Regions from separate parts of the Ruminococcus sporogenes genome, predicted to be linked through region 2. Evidence: riboswitches for the same ligand, from Rfam matches in the RefSeq annotation. Region 2 holds a riboswitch; the other holds the start of a gene.

Region 1 (8,177 bases), on a different contig from region 2:
TATTTAAGCTAATAATCTTGCAAGATACATATAATCAAATACATTAACTTTCCCGTCGCCATTTAAATCTGCCGATTGATTATCTATTTCAAATCCTGATGTTTTAATACCTACCATATATTTTCTCAGCGCTTCGGCGTCTTCAAGCGTTACTTTTCCGTCCTTATTATAGTCGCCGCTGTCAATTCTATAATTAACTCTAACGGATTCAAGAACTAAATTTTCGTTATCGCCCCACCAATAGCTGATATTAAAACAGCCGTCCTCAGTTATCATTTTCTGAATTTCTTCAGATATTTCAACGCCTATAATTAATTGGCTGCAATCGCAGTTATCTTGAAAATCAATTTGTTCCCATCCATTGTCATTCCTCGATATACCAACACTAATTGTATAGTTATTTATTTTACGTCCGTCCGACGTAAAATTCAATTGAATACTTTCAACTATCTGATTAACAGAAAGCAGATCGCCGGCGTTTATAGTAATCGTACTGTTATTTTCTATTTCTGTATTAAAAGAAACAATTTTAGAATATTGAGAGTTCTTAAGAGTTGTGACCGTAGTAGTTTGTTCAGCGGTCGTAACCGTCGTCACAGGTTCAGAAGTCATTAAAGATGTAGTAACTGTAATCAAATTCTCTGCAACTGTTGTCGTTTCAATACAAGACGTCGTTGTCTCTGCGGTTGATACTATATTTTCATCCGAAGCCGCTTCAGACATTGTCGTTACCGGAGGAGCTGTTGTAACCGCTGACTCTGTTTTATATGTGACTGTTAATGAATCAATATAAAGAGGAGCGGTATTGCCCCACCAATATCCAACCTGTATGCTGCCGCCGTTAATTTTACCGCATATATCAGGATCCGCAAAATTTATAGTATAATTCTGCGACTGAATATTTTCATTATAATCTATCTGATACCACGATCCGTCTACCACAGTACCGATACCCGCAATGAAATTATTTATATTGCCGTTTTTAGACGATAAATTGATTTCAAGCTTTTCAATCGTTCCCTCTTCTGCAATTTCATCCATCTGGATATAATACATTTTTTTATCACTGTCATTAAAATCAAGCTCCGCATTCAGCTCATATTTTTTAATTAATGTACTGCCTGTACTATTTACATCAGTAACAGTTGCAGTTTCTGAAGAAACCGGCAAACTTTCAGTTACTGAAACATCCGTAGCTGTCGACGTAATTATCGGCGCAGAAGCCGTAGCTTCAGTTTCAGCAGAGGTTATAACTGTTGTCGTCTGAGTTGTCACTGTTGTTACAGGCGCTGTGGTTACTATATTTGAGGACTTTGACCATACTGCGGAAATTACAATTTTTGCTCCGGAAAGTATCGCAGGTATTTCAAATTCATCTCCGGCGTTATAAGTTACTCCGTCATATTGCCAGCCTTTAAACTGATAACCGCTGTAAGTAAAAGGATTTTCAGGAAGAATCATAGTCGTTCCGTATTCGGCGTCAATATAAATATTAGCGCTTCCCTCATCGGTTTTTCCGCCTTTACCTGTAAAAGTAATTTTATATGTTTCCGGAACCCAGTTTGCCACAAAGGTAATGTCGTGATCAGGCATAGTATATTGCGAGCCGGTTCCTACCGTCTCCCCTGTTGACGGTACATACCATGATTTAAGATGATAACCGTTTCTTGAAAACCTTGACGACGCAGCCGCGTCAAAGGTTGTATTTATTATTTTCTGAAAGCTTACCTCAGACGCTCCTACAAGATTGTCTACATCTCCCGCTAAATATGTCAGCGTTCGGTAAGTATAAGTTTCTGCTGAAGCATTAGAAAAAATCATTAATATCATTACTAAAGCAGATAAAACTGCAACTATCCTTTTAGAATTTACCACTGTTTTCATAAATAAAATAACACTCCTTCATATTACGGCCGGATACACTCGTTATTTTAATAAAATAAAAAGCTGCGTCTTTTCATGCAAAAAGACGCAGCTATAAACTCAATTAAAATAACAAATGTAAACTACAAGTGTTAGCAACCGGCTGTCATACCGTTTTTAGACGGCTTAGACCCTTAGCTTTGCGTCCTTACTTTTCAATAAGTTTGCCAAATATTAAATTTTAAATCGGAAAGATCTTCCTTATGTTTATATGATAACACTAAAACGTTTAATAGTCAACTGTTTTTTTCATTTTCTACCTTTCATACAAATAATTATCAACAAAACTGTTAAGGATAGAGCAATTTATAATTGTTTATACTATTTAATTATGTATATCCCATTAACATAATTATTAAACGTTTTCAGAACATAAAAATTAATTTCTTCAGGCAACTGAATCTGACAAAAAAGCTCACATAAAATATATTAAACTGTTATTAGAAAAATAAATACACTGTATATAAAAATAATATTTTACCAACAGGAAAAATATAACCGAATCTAAAAATTTCTTTAGGGAGGATAAAAATGTCTGTAAAAATAATCGAAGAAGAAAGCAGGACGGTTGCCGTATTGTCCGGTGAAATAGATCATCACAACGCCAAAAATCTCAGAATGGAAATAGACTTTGCTCTCAGAGAAAATCAGCCTCAGGAACTTATACTCGACTTCTCCGACGTAGGATTTATGGACAGCTCAGGAATCGGACTGGTTATGGGAAGATATAAGCTTATGCAGGAGCTTAACGGTAAAGTTACCGTCAGAAATCCGCCCAATCATATAAGAAAGGTAATGCGCCTTTCAGGAATCGACCGCTTAGCGTCAATCAGCAGCGGACAGGAGGGAATATAAATAAAAATGAATACTGAAAATGAAATGAAAATAAGTTTTGTCAGCAAATCCCAGAATGAAGGTTTTGCAAGAACGGCGGTCTGCGCCTTTGCAGCGCTTATGGATCCGGGGATTGAGGATATAGCGGACATACGGACCGCCGTTTCAGAAGCGGTAACCAACTGTATAGTACATGCTTACAGGGACACTGAAGGAATTATTGAAATTACCGGAAAAATACTCTCCGATAATGAACTTTACATAAGAATCAAAGATAAAGGCTGCGGCATTCCGGACATAAAAAAGGCTATGGAACCTCTTTACACAACCGCTCCGTTTGAAGAAAGAGCCGGATTAGGCTTTGCTGTTATGGAAAGCTTTATGGATAAGCTGACCGTTCGCAGTACAGTTGGCAAAGGCACTGTAATAACTATGAGAAAAAAGCTTGGAGTTAAAAATGAATAAACCCATTGCCGAAGAAAACCTCGGTCTTGTTCACCTGTGCGCAAACCGTTTCAGAGGCCGTGGTATTGAATACGACGATCTTTATTCCGCAGGCTGTATAGGTCTTTTAAAGGCGGTTGAAGCCTTCGACAGCGAAAGAGGCGTAAAATTTTCAACCTATGCAGTACCTGTAATACTCGGCGAAATAAAAAGACTATTCAGAGACGGCGGCACAGTTAAAGTAAGCCGGAGTTTAAAGGAGCTTTCGCTTAAAACAGTAAGAGCCAGAGAAGAAATGTCCAAAAAATTGGGAAGAGAGCCTACGCTAAGCGAGCTAAGCAGTCAGCTTGACGCAGACGAATGCACAATTGCAGAAGCATTATCTGTAAGTCTTCCGCCGGTTTCTCTCACTGATAACTCAGATGAAAGCGGAAGTCAGATAGATATAGCCGTACCTGCGCCTGACACAGAAATCGGCGATATGCTTGCTCTTCGTCAGATTTTAGAGCTTATGGAGGAAAAAGACAGAGAGCTTATTTATATGAGATATTATAAGGGCTGCACACAATCCGCTACCGCCAAAAAACTCTCCATGACTCAGGTACAGGTTTCAAGACGTGAAAAAAAGCTTCTACAGTTTATGAGAGAACAGCTTTTAAAATAAGGGACATGTTTTTTGAGCATGTCCCTTTTAATTTAATTATTTCTGGCTCTTTGAGCAGCCAACTGCGCGTTTAATTTTTCTATAATTTCCTTGACCTCGTTACTGTTTGTAAGGTTATATACGATCTGCATATAAAACAGCGTTTCCTGCGGAGGCGCATTATGCTCCATACAATAGCTTCCCAAAGAGTATGCGATGTTAACTACCTCAGGATTCGGACCGTTCCTTATCTTATATTTTTCGAACGCCGAAAGAACTTCTTCTCTTGTAGGAGGAACAACCTGTTTCCCGGTTATCGCTCTTATATGCTGCAGCTCTCCGTTTACAGCTTCATTCTGAGCATATATTAAGCTTTCATAATAAAAACATACTGCGCTGTCATAATCCTTGATTTCAATACAATAATATCCTAAATTCGTATAACAGCGAGCAATATGATAAGGCGTAGTAGAAATTTCAAGCGTATCCCTAACACAGGCAAAAAGCTGCTGCGGCTCATGCATGAGCTTAAAAGCCTCCGCAAGCTCAAATCTCGGTTCAACATTAACAGGATTATACCTTATAGCCTTTTCAAGCTTATCAACCGCCTCCTGAGGCTTATGCTGCTCAACAAGCAGATAACCATATGATGAAAAATACTGACAGAAGTCAAAAGGAGTTCTCTCATACTTTTTATTCGGTTTGTATATATGAGTATAAATATATTCGTCAAGCCTGTTTCTGAACGAAAACTTTTTGCTTGCCTCAGTTTCACTGAAATATTTATCCGCCTTTTTTTCAATCTCCGAAAAAAGCTTTTCAGCGTCTTCAAGCTTATTATCCTTCACAAGACCGTTAATTTCATTATAAACCTGATCAATGCGCTTTTCCCCTATAAACATTGCGTTTTTGAGATGTGCTTTACTTTCGTCAGGCAGCAGCTCAAAGGACATATCGCTCAATATTTTCAAAATTTCCGCCGAATCAGGACTATCCTTATATTTAGCAGCCTGCTCCTGAAGATACTGTATATCCTTCAGAGGATCGCCGGTAAGGCCTTTTTTTACTTCCTCTATAATGTTACTTACCATATTTTTTCTCCCGTCCAAGTTAATCAGTTATCTTATTATACATCATTTTCAATAAAAAATCAAGACAATAAGCATGAAATTATGTGATTTTTTCCGTTTAAAAGGAAATCACATATAATCAACCTTGATTTCTCCGTTTTCAGACGTGATTCCTATTCCCGCAACCTTACCGTTTCTGTCAATAATTATGTCGGCGATTTTCTCCTCTATTTCCTTTCTTATTACCCTGCGAATATCTCTCGCACCGTAAACCTTTCCAAACGATTTTTCAGCAACAGCCTTAAGAGCGTCGTTATCGTATTTAAGAATAATACCCTTTTCAGAAAGAGGTTCTTTCATTTCGTCCAGCATCAGCGCCGCAATTCTTTCAAAATCCTCCTTGACAAGCGGCTTGAATACTATAACCTCGTCAATACGGCTCAGAAATTCCGGTCGTAAAAATTCTCTCAGCGATTTCATCGCCTTCTCCTTTGATATATCCTCCGCAGATTTATTAAATCCGACTCCGGTTGATTTATCGGTTGAACCTGCATTTGACGTCATAGCTATAATTGTATTCTCAAAATTAACTGTTCTTCCCTGCGCGTCGTTTATCTTTCCTTCATCAAGTATCTGAAGCAGGATATTCATTATATCAGGATGAGCCTTTTCTATTTCGTCAAATAACACGACGGAATAAGGATGTCTGCGAACCTTTTCAGTAAGCTGTCCTGCCTCGTCGTAGCCAACATATCCCGGAGGTGATCCGATCATTCTGGCTACAGAATGCTTTTCCATATATTCTGTCATGTCAAGACGAATCAACGGCTCGGTCGAATCAAACATCTCTGTAGAAAGCGCTTTTACAAGCTCTGTCTTTCCTACGCCGGTAGGGCCGACAAAAATAAACGAAGCCGGACGTCTGCGCTTGGAAAGCTGAACTCTTGTACGCTTTATTGATTCTGACAGCAGGTGCACCGCCTCGTCCTGTCCTACAATGTGTTCTTTAAGTTTTTCTTCAAGGCGTAACATTTTGGAAAATTCGGTTTCAGCAATCTTATTAGAAGGTATACCCGTCCACAGTTCAATAACCTTGGCAATATCGTTTTCACTCACCTGAACAGCAGATACAACCTTTTCCAGCTCGCTTAATTCATTTTTCACTCTGATAATGTCTCCCTTGACCTCTGCAAGAGCTTCATAATTAGGCTCACTCTGCTCCTCTATGGATTTTTCCATATCCTCAAGAACCTTAAGCTTCTTAGTTTTTTCATCATATTCAGCAAGCTCCGGAGTTCTGATACATGTGCATGCACAGGCTTCGTCAAGCAGATCTATAGCCTTGTCCGGCAGAAACCTATCCTGTATATATCTTTCAGATAACACGGCGCATTCCCTTATCAGCTCGTCGTTTATTTTTACCCTATGATAAGCCTCGTAGTATTTTTTTATACCCTTTAAGACCTCGACAGTTTCTTCTATTGTAGGCTCGTTAACGGTCACAGGCTGGAATCGTCTTTCAAGAGCGCTGTCCTTTTCAATATATTTCCGATACTCGCTGAAGGTCGTAGCTCCTATAACCTGAACCTCTCCGCGAGATAAAGCCGGCTTTAATATATTAGCGGCATTCATAGATCCCTCCGAATCGCCCGTTCCTATGAGATTATGAACCTCGTCAATAAACAGTATAATGTTGCCCTCGGATTTCACTTCGTTTACAAGGCCCTTTACTCTGCTCTCAAACTGCCCCCTGAACTGTGTTCCGGCAACAAGCGCGGTCAGATCCAGAAGGTATATTTTCTTATCGGCAAGGTTAAACGGAACGTTTCCTTCGGCAATCTTCTGAGCAATACCTTCGGCAATAGCCGTTTTTCCGACGCCCGGTTCACCTATAAGGCATGGATTATTTTTCTGACGGCGGGAAAGAATCTGAATAACTCTTGCAATTTCCTTATCTCGTCCGACAATATTGTCAAGCTCCCCGTCCTCAGCCTTTTTGCTTAAATTCGTACAGTAATTATCAAGAAATTTAAGCTCCTTTTTTTTCTTCTTCTTTGTATCCTCCGCTTTGGCGGAACCCTGCTTAGATTTCCTTGCAGCGGGAGGATTTGAATCTCCTGATTCGTTCTTTTTAATATCCCCTAACTGCCCGTTGAGTAGATTCTGTATGTACGGAGGCAGCGTGCCGGCTCCGCCCATTTCAAAACCGTCGCCGTCCATAAGCTCCATCATCTGATCGGACATCTGCTCTATATCGTCGTCGGTAATTCCCATCTGCTCCATATATTCGGATACCTGCGGTATATTCATTTCCTTTGCACAAAGCATACATAGTCCCTCATTTTTCTTTTCACTTCCGTGCATTGATGTAATAAAAACAACCGCAGGACGTTTTTTGCATCTGCTGCATAATACCATAATCTTCACACCACGCCTAAAAAGGCGATGCTCCTTTCTGTTTTATTCTGTCGCTTCAGGTATAGCTTTTATCAGGTCATACTACTGAATCCGGTTAAATATATATTTAAAGAACTTTGTCTTTTCAACGGTTTCATAGCTTAAAAATGAGCCGTCGCTTTCAGCTACATTTATCATTATCTTAACAGCCACGGCTATAACTACCAGCACAGCCGCCGCATAAACGACTCCCAGCAATCCTCCGGCAAATCTGTCAAGTCTGTCATAGCCGTTGAGCAAGCCGAATCTGAACGTCCTGTTAATAACAACTCTTATAACGGTCATTAAAATAAGATAGCTGATAAGGAATACAAACGCCTTGACAAGCTTCAAAGCCGGTTTTCTTATATAGTTTTCTTCTATATATGAAGGAACGCTGTCGGGATTTTTAAGTATCATCTCGGTAGTTTTAACAAACAGCTCGTCATTTCCGGAAATTCTTTTTATCAGCTCATGGGTAACATACGGGGGAAGCTTGCCGCCTAACTGTTTTGCAAAAAGCTCTGTAAATCCGGCTGTCAATGTATCGGCAAAGTTTTCCGGAGTATCTACGACTGTTCCGGCTGCCTGATTGGTATACTCATAGAGCATTTCTATAGAATCTTCTGACTCGAGTATTTTTCTGACACGGCTGTCCTCAAGAACTGCCCCGTACCCCTGATCCTCTATAGCTTCTCTTACGGACTGTGCCGGATCGTATCTTTCGATAGCGTCCCCGACAGCCTCCGTACTCGTCTTTTTAATAAATTTATCATAGATAAAATCCGAGCACCTGCTGCTGATAACAGCGGCCAGCCATATTGAAA
Region 2 (8,177 bases):
TGAAGGTAACGCAAGCATGAGAGAACTCCTCGGCGGCAAGGGCGCAAACCTTGCTGAAATGACAGGCATGGGTCTTCCCGTTCCTCAGGGCTTCACTATTTCAACCGAAGCCTGCACACAATACTATGAGGACGGCCGTCAGATCAACCCTGACATCATGGCTGAAATCAACGAATACATCGGCAAGATGGAGGAAATCACCGGAAAGAAGTTCGGCGATCACGAAAATCCTCTTCTCGTTTCCGTTCGTTCAGGCGCAAGAGCTTCAATGCCCGGCATGATGGACACCATTCTAAACCTTGGTCTTAACGAAGAGGTTGTAGAGGTTATCGCTGAAAAGTCAAATAATCCGAGATGGGCATGGGACTGCTACAGAAGATTTATTCAGATGTATTCCGACGTAGTTATGGAAGTCGGCAAGAAATATTTCGAAGAGCTTATTGACGAAATGAAGGCTAAGAAGGGCGTTACTCAGGACGTTGACCTGACTGCTGACGACCTCAAGGAGCTTGCTGGTCAGTTCAAGGCCGAATATAAGGAAAAGATTGGTTCAGACTTCCCTTCAGATCCTAAGGAACAGCTTATGGGAGCAGTTAAGGCTGTATTCCGTTCATGGGACAATCCGAGAGCTAACGTTTACAGAAGAGATAACGATATTCCTTATTCATGGGGTACCGCTGTCAACGTTCAGTCAATGGCTTTCGGAAACATGGGCGACGACTGCGGTACAGGCGTTGCGTTTACCCGTGATCCTGCAACAGGCGAAAAGAAGCTTATGGGCGAATTCCTTACAAACGCACAGGGCGAGGACGTTGTTGCCGGCGTAAGAACGCCTATGCCGATCGCGCAGATGGCTGAAAAATTCCCGGCTGCGTTTGAAAAATTTCAGAACGTATGCAAGACTCTTGAAGATCACTACAGAGATATGCAGGATATGGAATTTACAGTTGAACACGGCGAACTCTTTATGCTTCAGACAAGAAACGGCAAGAGAACGGCTCAGGCTGCTCTGAAGATTGCCTGCGACCTCGTTGACGAAGGTATGAGAACTGAAGAAGAAGCGGTAGCTATGATCGACCCAAGAAACCTTGACACTCTGCTTCACCCTCAGTTTGACGCAAAGGCGCTTAAGGCTGCCGCTCCTGTCGGCAAAGGCCTGGGCGCGTCTCCCGGAGCTGCCTGCGGTAAAATCGTGTTTACAGCCGACGACGCTGTTGCATGGGCTGAAAAGGGCGAAAAGGTTGTTCTGGTTCGTCTTGAAACCTCGCCTGAAGACATCACAGGCATGAAGTCCGCTCAGGGTATCCTCACGGTAAGAGGCGGTATGACATCTCACGCTGCCGTTGTTGCCCGCGGTATGGGTACATGCTGCGTTTCAGGCTGCGGCGATATCAAGATGGACGAAGCAAACAAGAAGTTTGAACTCGCAGGAAAGACATATCATGAAGGCGACTTCATCTCAATCGACGGTTCAACAGGCAACATCTACGACGGAATTATTCCTACGGTAGACGCTACCATTGCCGGTGAATTCGGAAGAATCATGGCTTGGGCTGATAAATACAGAGCTCTCAAGGTAAGAACAAACGCGGACACTCCTGCCGACGCTAAAAAGGCAAGAGAGCTTGGAGCTGAAGGTATCGGTCTGTGCCGTACAGAGCACATGTTCTTTGAGCCGGACAGAATCGGCGCTTTCCGTGAAATGATCTGCTCCGATACTGTTGAAGAAAGAGAAGCCGCTCTTGCTAAGATCGAGCCTATGCAGCAGGCCGACTTTGAAGCCCTTTATGAAGCGCTTGAAGGCTGCCCTGTTACAATCAGATTCCTGGATCCTCCGCTTCACGAATTCGTTCCTACAGAAGAAGCTGACATTGAAGCTCTTGCTAAGGCTCAGGGCAAGTCAGTTGAAACAATAAAGAATATCATAGCTTCGCTTCACGAATTCAATCCAATGATGGGTCACAGAGGCTGCCGTCTTGCCGTAACATATCCCGAAATCGCAGTAATGCAGACAAAGGCTGTTATAAAGGCTGCTATCGCAGTTTCAAAGAGACACCCCGATTGGACAATCGTTCCTGAAATCATGATCCCGCTGATCGGAGACATCAAGGAGCTTAAATACGTTAAGAAGTTTGTTGTTGAAACAGCAGACGCAGTAATAAAGGAAGCCGGCGCAGACCTCAAGTATGAGGTGGGTACAATGATCGAGATTCCAAGAGCTGCGCTGACAGCCGATGAAATCGCCAAGGAAGCTGAATTCTTCTGCTTCGGCACAAACGATCTTACTCAGATGACATTCGGATTCTCAAGAGACGACGCAGGCAAGTTCCTCGACGCTTACTACGACGCTAAGATTTTCGAGAACGATCCGTTCGCTAAGCTCGACCAGACAGGTGTAGGCAAGCTTATGGATATGGCTGTTAAGCTCGGTAAGGAAGTTCGTCCTGAAATGCACATCGGCATATGCGGCGAGCACGGCGGAGATCCTTCATCAGTTGAATTCTGCCACAAGCTTGGTCTGACATACGTTTCCTGCTCGCCTTTCCGCGTTCCGATCGCAAGACTTGCCGCTGCACAGGCTGCTATTGCAAGCAAGTAATCTTTGTATTTTTAATAATCATGTTTAACAAAAGCCTTTGCTTTCGTTAAACACAAAAAGCCCCGTTCAGACGTTTAAAAGTCTGATACGGGACTTTTATTTATAAATTGAAACAAAATAAAAAGACGAGGAATTCGGCTATTCTGACAGGTCTATGAATTCTTGAAAATTCACCGGCTATAAAGTCAGGTATTCTATATGCTGACAGCCCTTTGCCCCTGTAAAACCACGAAAAGACCTGAACGTATCGTTTAATCTGATTGTGATTCAATTATTGACATATTAAAACCGGCGCCTGAATAAAATCAGGCGCCGGTTTGTATAAATAAAGAAGAAGGAAATCTATGTTAAAGACTCTCGTATTAGCTTAACCAAAATATCTCTTTAAAAGACCTGCAAACGCACAGCCGTGACGAGCCTCGTCCTTAGCCATTTCATGTACCGTATCATGGATTGCGTCAAGATTAAGCTCCTTAGCTCTTGAAGCCAACTTTTTCTTGCCCTCACACGCGCCGTTTTCAGCCATAACTCTAAGCTCAAGATTTTTCTTTGTGGAATCTGTTACTACTTCGCCGAGAAGCTCAGCAAATTTAGCCGCATGCTCTGCTTCCTCATAAGCTGCCTTTTCATAGTAAAGACCAATTTCAGGATAGCCTTCTCTGTGCGCTACTCTTGCCATAGCAAGATACATGCCAACCTCGGAACATTCGCCGTTGAAATTCTCCTTAAGACCTTCTATTATTTCAGGATCAACGCCCTTTGCAACGCCTACAACATGCTGATCAGCCCATGCAAGACCCGCTGTTTCCTTAACCTCATTAAACTTCGAAGCCGGCGCCTTGCACTGTGGACATGACTCCGGAGCAGCTTCTCCCTCATATACATAACCGCAAACTGAACAAATAAACTTCTTCATTCTAAAATCCTCCAAATATATTATGTTTTAAATCAAAATCGAACCGAAAAGAATAATGTCTCTTAAGTTCTGAATTTATTATAATACATCAAAATTCAGTTGTCAAGCCATTTTTATAAAAATTCACAAACTTTTCACAATCAAGCTGTTCAATATGCAATAACAGGTGATAATGGTTATCACTTAGAAATAAAAAAAGAAAGACGCGCCAGCGTCCTTCTTTGAAATTACAAATAACTCACTTGGAAATAATTTCACCCCAAGCATTTTCCTTATCTGCTGACATATTGTATCTGCATATACTGATAGCGTCATACAAATCAGTAGATTGGTCCTCATTAACGTTAGCAAAAAATTCTTGCTTTTTGTTAAGATTTTCCATACTCATCATTTTCTTTGTAACCATAATCGCATCATAAAGATCAACATTGCCGTCGCCGTTTACATCGCCTCTTAAAGCGACTTCAGCATTGGTATTGCCTTTTTCTTCAATATAAACCATGTGCCTGGTTACAGGCTTTGCAGCCTCTAAAACCGTAATAGCGCTGTCGTTGATTTCAACATTGTCAAATTCGCCGATATTGCCATTACACAGATTGCCGATTCTGGAAACCCTTACATCATAAACTGTTCCTTCTTCAGCGTTTTCCGGAACTTCGAAAGTTAAAGTAGACATTACCTTACCGTCTTGAAAATGCGTACCGGTAAAATTTACTAAGGTAACAACATTATCAACTACGCAAGAAGTAACAACGCCTTCTATTCTTTCAAGCTTAAGTTCACTGTCGAATTCAATGTCAAGGTTATAGCCTGCGCATCTGTTTCCCGACTCAAGAGTTAAGTCAACGGTAACATATTTACCTGCAACCGCAACTGAATCGGATAAATTGATTACTGCGCTGGTTTCTTCCGCGGATAGACTCATCGTTCCGCAAGAAACAGCCATAGCGGCCGTTGCTAATAATGCGGACAATCTTTTAAATGTTTTTTTCATAATTACCCTTCTTTCAAAAAATCAAGGGCAATCTTACTGTTTGGGACGTATGACTTTTGATTACGATAACTGTTTTTAATCAGTTATCAAAAAACAATAATCATAAATTATTGTGCAACTGGCAATCATACCGTTTCAAATGAGAAACGGGTTAGACCCTTAGCTTTGCGTCCTTACTTTTCAATAAGTTTGCCAAAATATTTTTTCTCACTCTTCTTGCTTGCAATTTAGAATCGCTTAATAGCATCAATGCTTTCGCTTTTTCTATGTTCTAAGTATACCATGATTTTCCTTGGAAGTCAACTAATTTCGGCGTTTTCTCTATTTTGATAAAATAATTGTTAGCAGCCTTGTGCAGATTGTATAGTACATTGGCAGAAATATACTAAAACAACCTTTTTATTGACAAAATAGGATAATCATGTTCATATGGCTTTATTATTTCCGGGTGTTTTCCGGCATATTCATAAATAGTTTTTTCCAGTCCCCGGGAAAGAAAATCCATAAGCTGTGACAGAGGACGGCTGTAAATCTCAGGACACACAGGCGAAATCGTTATAGCAAGCAGTCCTTCATCAACGGACATAATTCTGAACGGCCATATAAAGCAGTCAAAGGGCTTATCAACGCCCAGCATACAGCCCTTTTCAGGATCAAGTGCGGGACAATAAAACAATTCGCCGTCAGGAAGATTTCCGGCGTCTACCACAAAGCCGCCGTCCTTTTCAATGAATCCTACGTTCGGTCTGAGTTCGGCAAGCCTTCGCCTGGTTTTTTCATTCATAACCGGCATTTCCCAAAGATCTGTATTGTCAAATCCGCAGCATATTTTGCAGGACGCGCATATTTTATTTTCCAGTAAACCCTTAAGCATTTTTAATTCTCCCTTACTGCTCCGAAACAATTCTGCTCAGCGCTTCAATATCCTTTATGTCGTAATATCCGTCTCCGTTTATATCCGCAAGATAAACTCTCTCAGAAGGGAATTCTCCCCTGCCCTCAAAAACAAACCTGTTCAGCAGGACAAGATCAAAAATATCCCTCACGCCGTCTCCGTTGAGATCTCCGGGCAGCTCGTACATATCCGGCTCGCTGACTGTTATTTCAAAGCTCTGATAAAAGCCGTTATAGCCGATAGTTATTGTCTGAACCCCCTCCACCTGCGGATTATACCCGTCGAAGGAATAGGCGGTTATCTGATTTTTACTATTATTATCAAAATAAGCGTAAACTATCATTCCGCTCAAATCAAGCTGCTGACCGATAACATACTCTGTTTTATCCGGCAGTCTTGTTATTTTAAGTTCCGTCATCTGCTTTTCGCTCACCGTCACCATAAAATAGTCTTTAAATCCATTATACTCCACCTCTATAGTTTTTGTTCCGGCGCTGCTGTCGAAACCGTTTATATTATAATCCGATATTTCCTCCATAACGTTATTGTCGTAAACTGCATTTATCCTTAAACCGGTAACGTCAAGTCTTTCGCCCTGCTTATACATGGTTTTTTCAGGCGCGCTGACAACTTCGATGCCTATTAGACTTTTCTCCGCTACCCTGACTTTAAATGACGCGGTTTTTTCCATATATGAAACGATTACGGTATGTTCTCCGGCAATCGGCTCAAATCCCGACACAGTAAAATCCGTTACAATTTTCTCGCTTCCGTCGCCGTACTTCGCCGTTACCTCAATACCCTCCAGCGAAAGCTTTTCTCCCTCCTTATATTCTTTCTTCGCCGGCTCGGAGGTTATCGCTATGCTTTCCAGGACAGCGGATTCAAATTCTTCTCCGCTGATACGTTCCGCAAATGTCAGAGCCACCCATCCTTCTTTATTATTATACTTTGTTTTGCCCCAGATATGCTCGTCAGCCTCAACCGTCTGCGATACGCTGAATTCGGTCCTGTTATCCAGAACCTCCAGCGACTTATAGCTAAGGCCCGGCCCCTCCCTGAGATTTAGACCGTTATCCGATGTCACCCTCCATTTTTCGGTTTTACCGCTGCCGTTCCCGCTTTCGCCGTATTCAAGCGGCCCCCCGACTATATATCTTGAATAATCAAGTATGCACCAGCTCTCCCTGCCGTCGGCAAAGATTTTTCCCCAGAGACTTCCATCGTTCGTTTTTTTCTCCGTCACCTCGTAAATGGTGTTCATGGGCAGAAAACCTGTTTTTGACGACGACGAATCCGCAGACTCGCGCAGATTTATACCGCTTTCCGTATTCACTCTCCATACCTCGGATTTATTTTCCGTTCTGTCGGAAAGGAAAAGCTTTGTTTCGTCCTCTCTGCGGTTTACAAGCCCCTGCAAAACGCTTCCTCCGGCTACGCGCCATTCTCCGAACGCCTTTGCAATCTCAAGAAAGCTATGCTTTTCAGCCCCGTCTATAAGATAGCTCTTCAGATCAAATTCATCATATACAGACCATATATTACCCATATTATAAGAAAGTGAAACCAGCGCGTCAAACTGATTCTGTTTAAGGCTTATATTATATTTATCCGCAAATTTATTAACATAGCCCTCGTATGTACCCAACGCGTTTTTAAGGAGCTTTTCCGCTTCCTCCTCCGTTATTCCGTCCGGATATTCGTCCGCTCCCACTCCCGTTCCATAGCCGATAGTCCACTGGCTGTAATCCCAGTATTTATATTTACTGAATCCCTCGCACTTCTTGATAAGCTCTATGCAATCCTGCCCGGCCTTCATAGAATTGCCGGCTTCAACCGTGCAATACGGAAAAAGCATTACGGCCGAAAGTATAACCGAAACTATTTTCAGACAAATTCCCTTGGCGTTCATTTAAAAACCCCCTATCGTCATAGAGATATAGTTCATTATAGTTAGACTGTCGTTTGAATTAATAAGCTTATCGCCGTTTACGTCCGCATTTGCCTGCGACGTATTAGTTAAGACGTTTTTATCAGAATCCAGCAGATACATATTCAGGGCGACTATATCCGCCACATTAACAATTCCGTCCCTATTTACGTCGCCGTAAAATATTTCTCCGGAAATTTTCAGTTCACCGTCAGACGCTTCAAACGCTGCCGGCTGCAAATCGTCTCCCACCAACGTATGACCGATAGAAACAAGCGTATTCAAATCGGCTGTTCCGTCCGCCGCTTTAAAGCGAAGTACCGCCGCCGTTCCGTCTCCGCTTTTATTTCTGCTGTCTGACCAGACAAGCCTGACCGCGTCCTGAGCATAGCTTCCGTTGCAGTAAAACACTCCGCCGGAAAGCGCGTCCGACTGCGAAGCTTCAATAAAGGTAAGCATATCCGGATCGTAATTCACAATTACCGAATAGGCAGATATACCTTTGTTATTTTTTATTTTCAGTTCTACCTCGGCAACGCCGTTCTCTTCGCCGTAGCCGGCGTTTATATACAACAGCGGCACGTTTTCCGCATACGCGTTTATACAAAAAGTACACGTCGTTACGAATAATAAAAATAAAGCTATTGCCGTTCTTAATTTTTTCAAGACGCCCTCCGTTCCTCCGACTGTACGGAAAAAGTAATAAGCGGTTTTTTTATAACCTGTTTTCATTGTAATTCTAACATAATCCGACAGCTTTGTAAAGGCAAAACGCATGTTCATACTTTTCAAAGGCAAAAAAAGGACGCTCAGAAAGCGTCCCTTATATTCTTTTTATTGCAG

Evidence for each region. Region 2 has a riboswitch for cyclic di-GMP ahead of ACYQ0N_RS14020 (dockerin type I repeat-containing protein). Riboswitches for the same ligand answer to the same signal wherever they lie in the genome.
Region 1: another riboswitch for cyclic di-GMP. It lies ahead of ACYQ0N_RS02135 (DUF5620 domain-containing protein); the one in region 2 lies ahead of ACYQ0N_RS14020 (dockerin type I repeat-containing protein).

What each region holds. Positions count from the first base shown of each region.
Region 1 is NZ_BAAHOA010000001.1:415,305-423,481, reverse strand. Features, by position in the region: gene ACYQ0N_RS02135 (DUF5620 domain-containing protein) at 4-1,884, opposite strand; cyclic di-GMP riboswitch class I at 2,015-2,102, opposite strand; gene ACYQ0N_RS02130 (STAS domain-containing protein) at 2,455-2,778, shown strand; gene spoIIAB (anti-sigma F factor) at 2,785-3,222, shown strand; gene ACYQ0N_RS02120 (sigma-70 family RNA polymerase sigma factor) at 3,215-3,865, shown strand; gene ACYQ0N_RS02115 (tetratricopeptide repeat protein) at 3,898-4,935, opposite strand; gene ACYQ0N_RS02110 (ATP-dependent Clp protease ATP-binding subunit) at 5,044-7,332, opposite strand; gene ACYQ0N_RS02105 (hypothetical protein) at 7,414-8,177, opposite strand, start outside.
Region 2 is NZ_BAAHOA010000004.1:239,284-247,460, forward strand. Features, by position in the region: gene ppdK (pyruvate, phosphate dikinase) at 1-2,599, shown strand, start outside; gene ACYQ0N_RS14015 (NADH peroxidase) at 2,967-3,515, opposite strand; gene ACYQ0N_RS14020 (dockerin type I repeat-containing protein) at 3,754-4,509, opposite strand; cyclic di-GMP riboswitch class I at 4,620-4,713, opposite strand; gene ACYQ0N_RS14025 (hypothetical protein) at 4,895-5,383, opposite strand; gene ACYQ0N_RS14030 (bacterial Ig-like domain-containing protein) at 5,397-7,316, opposite strand; gene ACYQ0N_RS14035 (dockerin type I domain-containing protein) at 7,317-8,000, opposite strand; gene ACYQ0N_RS14040 (glycoside hydrolase family 13 protein) at 8,169-8,177, opposite strand, start outside.